Regions from separate parts of the Streptomyces sp. NPDC091281 genome, predicted to be linked through region 2. Evidence: predicted binding sites of a transcription regulator. Region 2 holds the regulator's gene; the other holds the start of a gene.
The links. The regulator HrcA, encoded in region 2, represses chaperone genes, less so after heat shock. The targets are predictions, from matches to a motif close to TTNGCACTCNGNNNNNCNGAGTGCNAA.

Region 1: the regulator HrcA is predicted to act here: its motif matches at 2,108-2,134, upstream of groES (co-chaperone GroES).

What each region holds. Positions count from the first base shown of each region.
Region 1 is NZ_JBIVUY010000002.1:109,480-112,882, forward strand. Features, by position in the region: gene ACIQPQ_RS05025 (methyltransferase domain-containing protein) at 1-13, opposite strand, end outside; gene ACIQPQ_RS05030 (polysaccharide deacetylase family protein) at 104-1,069, shown strand; gene ACIQPQ_RS05035 (polysaccharide deacetylase family protein) at 1,216-2,043, shown strand; gene groES (co-chaperone GroES) at 2,281-2,589, shown strand; gene groL (chaperonin GroEL) at 2,747-3,403, shown strand, end outside.
Region 2 is NZ_JBIVUY010000001.1:413,001-416,403, reverse strand. Features, by position in the region: gene ACIQPQ_RS01775 (nitronate monooxygenase) at 1-186, opposite strand, end outside; gene dnaJ (molecular chaperone DnaJ) at 413-1,546, opposite strand; gene hrcA (heat-inducible transcriptional repressor HrcA) at 1,547-2,563, opposite strand; gene ACIQPQ_RS01760 (MBL fold metallo-hydrolase) at 2,733-3,403, shown strand, end outside.

The DNA.
Region 1 (3,403 bases), on a different contig from region 2:
CGAGGTCGTTCACCGGCTCATTGTGGGCCAGTCGGTGGACGGTGCGGCGCCGACGGCGGTGTCGGGCGGGCGCGGGCGGCGGGGGCTGGGAAGATCCGGCGCCATGGGATCAGTCGTACAAAATGACAAAAACGGCGCACAGGGGACGCGGTCGGGACGCGCGCGTCGCACGCGCGCGGCACGCGCCGGGCTCCCGGCCGTCGTCGGTCTCCTCGCCCTCGCCGCGCTCGCCTCGGGCTGCGCCTCCGGCCCCGGCACCGCCGCCCCGCCCGCCGCCGGTCAGCAGGCCCCCGAGGCCCCGCCCGCGCGCGCCCTGCACGGCTACGCGGCCAAGCTGCGCGCCGAGTACACCGCGCGCGCGGCGGCCGCCAAGCGCTGGGGGCTGAAGAAGGTCCCGCTCGCCCCGCCCGCGCCGCCCGCCGAGAAGCCGGAGATCACCACGCGCGAGGGCTTCGAGGTCGCCGACCACGAGGAACTGGGCCTCCCCCCGGTCTTCACCACCGTCCCGACCGAGGACAAGGTCGTCTTCCTCACCATCGACGACGGCGCCGAGAAGGACCCCGAGTTCCTGCGCATGATGAGCGACCTGAAGATCCCGTACACCGCCTTCCTCAGCGACTACCTCGCCAAGGAAGACTACGGGTACTTCAAGGACATGCGGGGCCGCGGCGTCTCCCTGAACAACCACACCCTGACCCACCCCTACCTGCCCGGCCTGTCCTACAGCCGCCAGAAGCGCGAGATCTGCGGCATGCAGGACGTGATCGAGAAGCAGTACGGCGAGCGCCCCGCGCTGTTCCGGCCGCCGTTCGGCAACTACAACCGCGACACCCTGAAGATCGCCAAGTCCTGCGGCGTGAAGTACGTCCCGCTCTGGAGCGAGGAGGTCTTCGTCGACAAGTGGGACTACCGCGAGTGGGACCGCGACCTCCACCCCGGCGACATCGTCCTCACCCACTTCCGCGGCCGCGACGAGTGGAAGGGCGCCATGCCCGACATGATCCGCCGCTTCATGGCCCTGGTCACCGAGAAGGGGTACGCGGTGGCCCGGCTGGAGGACTATCTGTGAGCCGCGGCGGTCCGGGGCCGGTCCGGGAGAGGGGCGCGGCGACGTCCGGGCGGGACGCGCGGGCCCCGCGGTGGCCGAGCCCCCGGTCCGCGCGCGGGCGGGCCCCGGCCGCCCCCCTGCCCGCACGCACGCGTGCCCGCGCCCTCGTGCTCGGCCTCGCCCTGGCGCTCGCCCTGCCGCTGACCGGCTGCGCCCGGCCGCCCGCCGGTGCCGCGGGCCTTCCGGGCGCCCACCCGGCGAGCGTCCGGGCCGCGAGCGCCCGCCCGCCGGACCCCGCCGCCACGCTCCCGCCGTACCGCCGCTGGGGCCTCACCGCCCCGCTCACCCCGGCCCCCGCCCCCTCCGCGGCCCCCGCCGCGCCGCCCACCGCCCGTGACCGCGCCGGGCGCCCCCTCGCCCCGGTCGTGGACCGGGTCCCCACCCGCGACCCGGTGGTCTTCCTCACCTTCGACGACGGCGCCGAACGCGACCCCCGCTTCGTCGACCTCGTCCGCGAACTGCGGCTCCCGGTCAGCCTGTTCCTCACCGCCGACGTCACCGGCCCCGGCTACGCCCACTTCGCCCGGCTGCGCTCGGTCGGCGCCGACCTCCAGAACCACACCCTCCACCACACCGCCCTGCGCGGCCTCCCGTACGCCGGACAGCGCGCCGAGATCTGCGGCCAGCAGGACAAACTCGCCGCCCGCTTCGGCCTGCGCCCCCGCTACCTCCGGCCGCCCTACGGGACGTACGACACCACGACGCGCCGCGCCGCCGCCGACTGCCGGATCGCCGCGCTCGTCCTGGCCCGCGCCGTCATGGGCCCCACCGGGCTCACCTTCACCGACGGCCCCCACCGGCTGCGCCCCGGCGACGTCGTCGCCGTCGACCCCGACCTCGCCACCGGCCCCGGCCTGCGGGAACGCACCGTACGGCTGCTGCGCGCGGTGCAGGGGGCGGGCCTCACGGTGGGCCGCCTGGCGGACCGTCTCTGACCCGGCCCGCCGACCGTCCCCGGCCCGCCCCGCCCTCCCGGCGGGCCGCCCCGGCGGCGCTCCACTGGCACTCCGCTTGACCGAGTGCTAATCGCGGTCATAGTCTCGGGTCTGGCACTCCCCACTGGAGAGTGCCAACACAGCGACGGGCAGGTCCGGCACCCGCGACGACGGACCCTCCTGGTCGCCACCTCAGACAGTTAACCCCGTGAGATCTCCGAAGGGGGAGGTCGGATCGTGACGACCGCCAGCTCCAAGGTTGCCATCAAGCCGCTCGAGGACCGCATCGTGGTCCAGCCGCTCGACGCCGAGCAGACCACGGCCTCCGGCCTGGTCATCCCGGACACCGCGAAGGAGAAGCCCCAGGAGGGCGCCGTCCTCGCCGTCGGTCCGGGCCGCTTCGAGAACGGCGAGCGCCTGCCGCTCGACGTCAAGGTCGGCGACGTCGTGCTCTACAGCAAGTACGGCGGCACCGAGGTGAAGTACAACGGCGAGGAGTACCTCGTCCTCTCGGCCCGCGACGTCCTCGCGATCATCGAGAAGTAGTCACCTCGCACCACCCGAGGCACCCGGCGCGCACCGCGTGCCGCCCGCCTCACCCGCACCACCACGCTGCGCCCTTGGCCCCCGCGACCACTAATCAGCCGGGCGTCGGGGGCGCAGCGTCATTTCACCACCAACTCCGGAGAGGGCTCCCGCTGTCATGGCGAAGATCCTGAAGTTCGACGAGGACGCCCGTCGCGCCCTCGAGCGCGGCGTCAACAAGCTTGCCGACACGGTCAAGGTGACGATCGGCCCCAAGGGCCGCAACGTCGTCATCGACAAGAAGTTCGGCGCTCCCACCATCACCAACGACGGTGTCACCATCGCGCGTGAGGTGGAGATCGAGGACCCGTACGAGAACCTCGGTGCCCAGCTGGTGAAGGAGGTGGCGACCAAGACCAACGACATCGCGGGCGACGGCACCACCACCGCCACCGTGCTCGCCCAGGCGCTCGTGCGCGAGGGCCTGAAGAACGTCGCCGCGGGTGCCTCCCCGGCGCTGCTGAAGAAGGGCATCGACGCGGCCGTCAAGGCGGTCTCCGACGAGCTGCTCGCCTCGGCCCGCCCGATCGACGAGAAGTCCGACATCGCCGCCGTCGCCGGTCTCTCCGCCCAGGACCAGCAGGTCGGCGAGCTGATCGCCGAGGCGATGGACAAGGTCGGCAAGGACGGTGTCATCACCGTCGAGGAGTCCAACACCTTCGGTCTGGAGCTGGACTTCACCGAGGGCATGGCCTTCGACAAGGGCTACCTGTCGCCGTACTTCGTGACGGACCAGGAGCGCATGGAGGCCGTCCTGGAGGACCCCTACATCCTC
Region 2 (3,403 bases):
CGCGGTCAGACTCCGCAGCTGTTTGATCTCCTGGTACACCCCGTCGGCCGTCTTGTACCCGGCGGCGAGAAACCCGAGCCCCCCGGCCTCACAGACAGCGGCCGCCAACTGAGGCAAGGAGACGCCGCCCGCCATGGGGGCCTGCACGATCGGACAGGGCAGGAGATCGGTCAGCGCGGAGGACATGACGGCATGGTGTCACGTCACGGGAACGGCTCCGAATCGGGTGCCGCTCCGGCTCCGGGGGCTGAGGCGGGCCTGGGCTTTTCAGTCCGTCCGACGGTCACAGCGACAGCCCGCGCCCGCCCACTCCAGCCCGTCCGGCGTTTGAGGACAAGGCCCCTTCAGGGCCGAAGCGGGGGCCTGGGGGCGGCAGCCCCCAGACCTGGCGCGAGGCCCCGTCACCCAGGCCTCACCGCCCGTTGAACGCGTCCTTCAACCGCGAGAACAGCCCCTGCTGCCCCGGCTGGAACTGCCCGAGCGGCCGCTCCTCCCCCCGCAGCTTCGCCAGCTCCCGCAACAACCGCTCCTGCTCGGGGTCGAGCTTGGTCGGCGTCTGCACCTCGACGTGCACGATGAGATCGCCGCGTCCCCCGCCCCGCAGGTGGGTGACGCCCCGCCCGTGCAGCGGGATGGACTGCCCGGACTGGGTGCCGGGCCGGATGTCGACCTCCTCCAGCCCGTCGAGCGTCTCCAGCGGCACCTTCGTGCCGAGGGCCGCCGCCGTCATCGGGAGGGTGACCGTGCAGTGCAGGTCGTCCCCGCGCCGCTGGAACATGGCGTGCGGCAGCTCGTGGATCTCGACGTAGAGGTCACCGGCGGGGCCGCCACCGGGCCCGACCTCGCCCTCACCGGCGAGCTGGATGCGGGTGCCGTTGTCGACACCGGCGGGGATCTTGACGGTCAGCGTCCGCCGGGACCGTACGCGTCCGTCACCGGCGCACTCGGGGCACGGGGTGGGGACGACGGTGCCGAAGCCCTGGCACTGGGGGCAGGGGCGGGAGGTCATGACCTGGCCGAGGAAGGACCGCGTCACCTGGGACACCTCGCCGCGTCCGCGGCACATGTCGCAGGTCTGCGCGGAGGTCCCGGGCGCGGCGCCTTCGCCGCTGCACGTGGTGCAGACGATGGCGGTGTCGACCTGGATGTCCTTGGTGGTGCCGAAGGCGGCCTCGTCGAGGTCGACCTCCAGCCGGATCATCGCGTCCTGGCCCCGCCGGGTGCGCGAGCGGGGCCCGCGCTGGGACGCCGTGCCGAAGAAGGCGTCCATGATGTCGGAGAAGTTGCCGAAGCCGCCCGCGCCGAAGCCGCCGGCCGCGCCGCCCGCCTGGGAGAGGGGGTCGCCGCCGAGGTCGTAGACCTGCTTCTTCTGCGGGTCCGACAGCACCTCGTAGGCGGCGTTGATCTCCTTGAACCGCTCCTGGGTCTTCGGATCGGGGTTGACGTCCGGGTGCAGCTCGCGTGCGAGCCGCCGGAAGGCCTTCTTGATCTCTTCCTGCGACGCGTCGCGGCGCACGCCGAGAACGGCGTAGTAGTCCGTGGCCACTTACGACTCCGCCAGGATCTGTCCGACGTACCGTGCCACTGCGCGTACCGCTCCCATCGTTCCCGGGTAATCCATGCGGGTCGGTCCGACCACGCCGAGCTTGGCGACTGCCTCGCCGCCCGAACCGTAGCCGACCGAGACCACGGACGTGGAGTTGAGTCCCTCGTAGGCGTTCTCGTGACCGATGCGTACGGTCATGCCCGAATCACCGGCCTCGCCCAGGAGTTTCAGGAGGACGACCTGTTCCTCCAGGGCCTCCAGGACGGGCCGGATGGTGAGAGGGAAGTCATGTCCGAAGCGGGTGAGATTGGCGGTGCCGCCGATCATCAGCCGCTCCTCGTTCTCCTCGACGAGTGTCTCCAGGAGGGTGGAGAGCACGGTCGTGACGGTGCCCCGGTCCTCGGCCTCGAAGGCGTCCGCGAGGTCTTCGACCAGGCGCGGGACGTCGGTGAAGCGGCGGCCCGCGACCCGGCTGTTGAGGCGGGCCCGCAGGTCCGCCACCGAGGCCTCGCCGAACGGCGCCGGGCAGTCCACGAGCCGCTGTTCGACCCGGCCGGTGTCCGTGATCAGCACGAGCATCAGGCGGGCGGGCGCGAGCGACAGCAGTTCGACGTGGCGGACGGTGGAGCGGGTCAGCGACGGGTACTGCACGACGGCGACCTGCCGGGTGAGCTGCGCGAGCAGCCGGACCGTGCGGGCCACGACGTCGTCGAGGTCGACGGCGCCGTCCAGGAAGTTCTGGATGGCGCGGCGTTCGGGGGCCGTCATCGGTTTGACGCCGGCCAGTTTGTCGACGAAGAGCCGGTAGCCCTTGTCGGTGGGGATGCGCCCGGCGCTGGTGTGGGGCTGGGCGATGAAGCCCTCGTCCTCCAGGACGGCCATGTCGTTGCGGACGGTGGCCGGGGAGACGCCGAGGTTGTGCCGCTCGGTGAGGGCTTTGGAGCCGACCGGCTCCTCGGTGCCCACGTAGTCCTGGACGATGGCGCGCAGCACCTGAAGACGTCGTTCGCTCAGCACCGCACACCTCCAGAAGTCGTCCCCCAGTGTCCTGGGCGCCCGGCCTGGCACTCGTCACTTCCGAGTGCCAGCGTTCCCCGGCCCAGTGTACGGCGGTGGGGTACACCCGGGGCAAGGTCGCGCACGCGCCCGCCCGCGCACCGGGTGCCCGCCACGTTAGCGTCGCCGCATGACGGTGACTTGGGAAGAGGCCGGGTGGGATCGGGTGGCGCCGGGGGTGGGGCGGCGCCGGCTGCCGGGCTGGGACTGCACGGTGGGGCTGGTCGTCGGGGCGGACCGGGTGCTGGTGGTGGACGCGGGGTCGAGCCTGGCGGAGGGGGCGCTGCTGCGGGCGCGGGCGGAGGAGGCGGCGGGCGGGCGTGTGACGGATCTCGCGCTGACCCACGCCCATTTCGACCACGTGTTCGGGGCGGCGGCGTTCGCGGACGCGGAGGTGTACGGCGCGGTGGGGCTGGAGACGGTCCCGGCGGAGGAGCTGCGGGCGGACGCGGTACGGCACGGGCTGGCGGCGGCGGAGGCGGCGGAGGCCGCGCGGCGCCTGGTCCGCCCCGGCCACCTGGTCTCCGGGGAGCGGACCCTCGACCTGGGCGGCGGCCTGCGGGTGCTGCTGGCGAACGTCGGCCCCGGCCACACCGCGCACGACCTGGCCGTCCTGGTCCCCGGCTCGCCGGGGACGGTGTTCTGCGGCGACCTGGTGGAGGAGTCCGGGGAGCCGCAGGCGGGCCCGGACGCGGTCCCGGCCCGCTGGCCCGCCGCGCTGGACCGCCTGCTCGCGCTGGGCGGCGAGGACGCGCGCTACGTCCCCGGCCACGGCGCGGTGGTGGACGCCGCGTACGTACG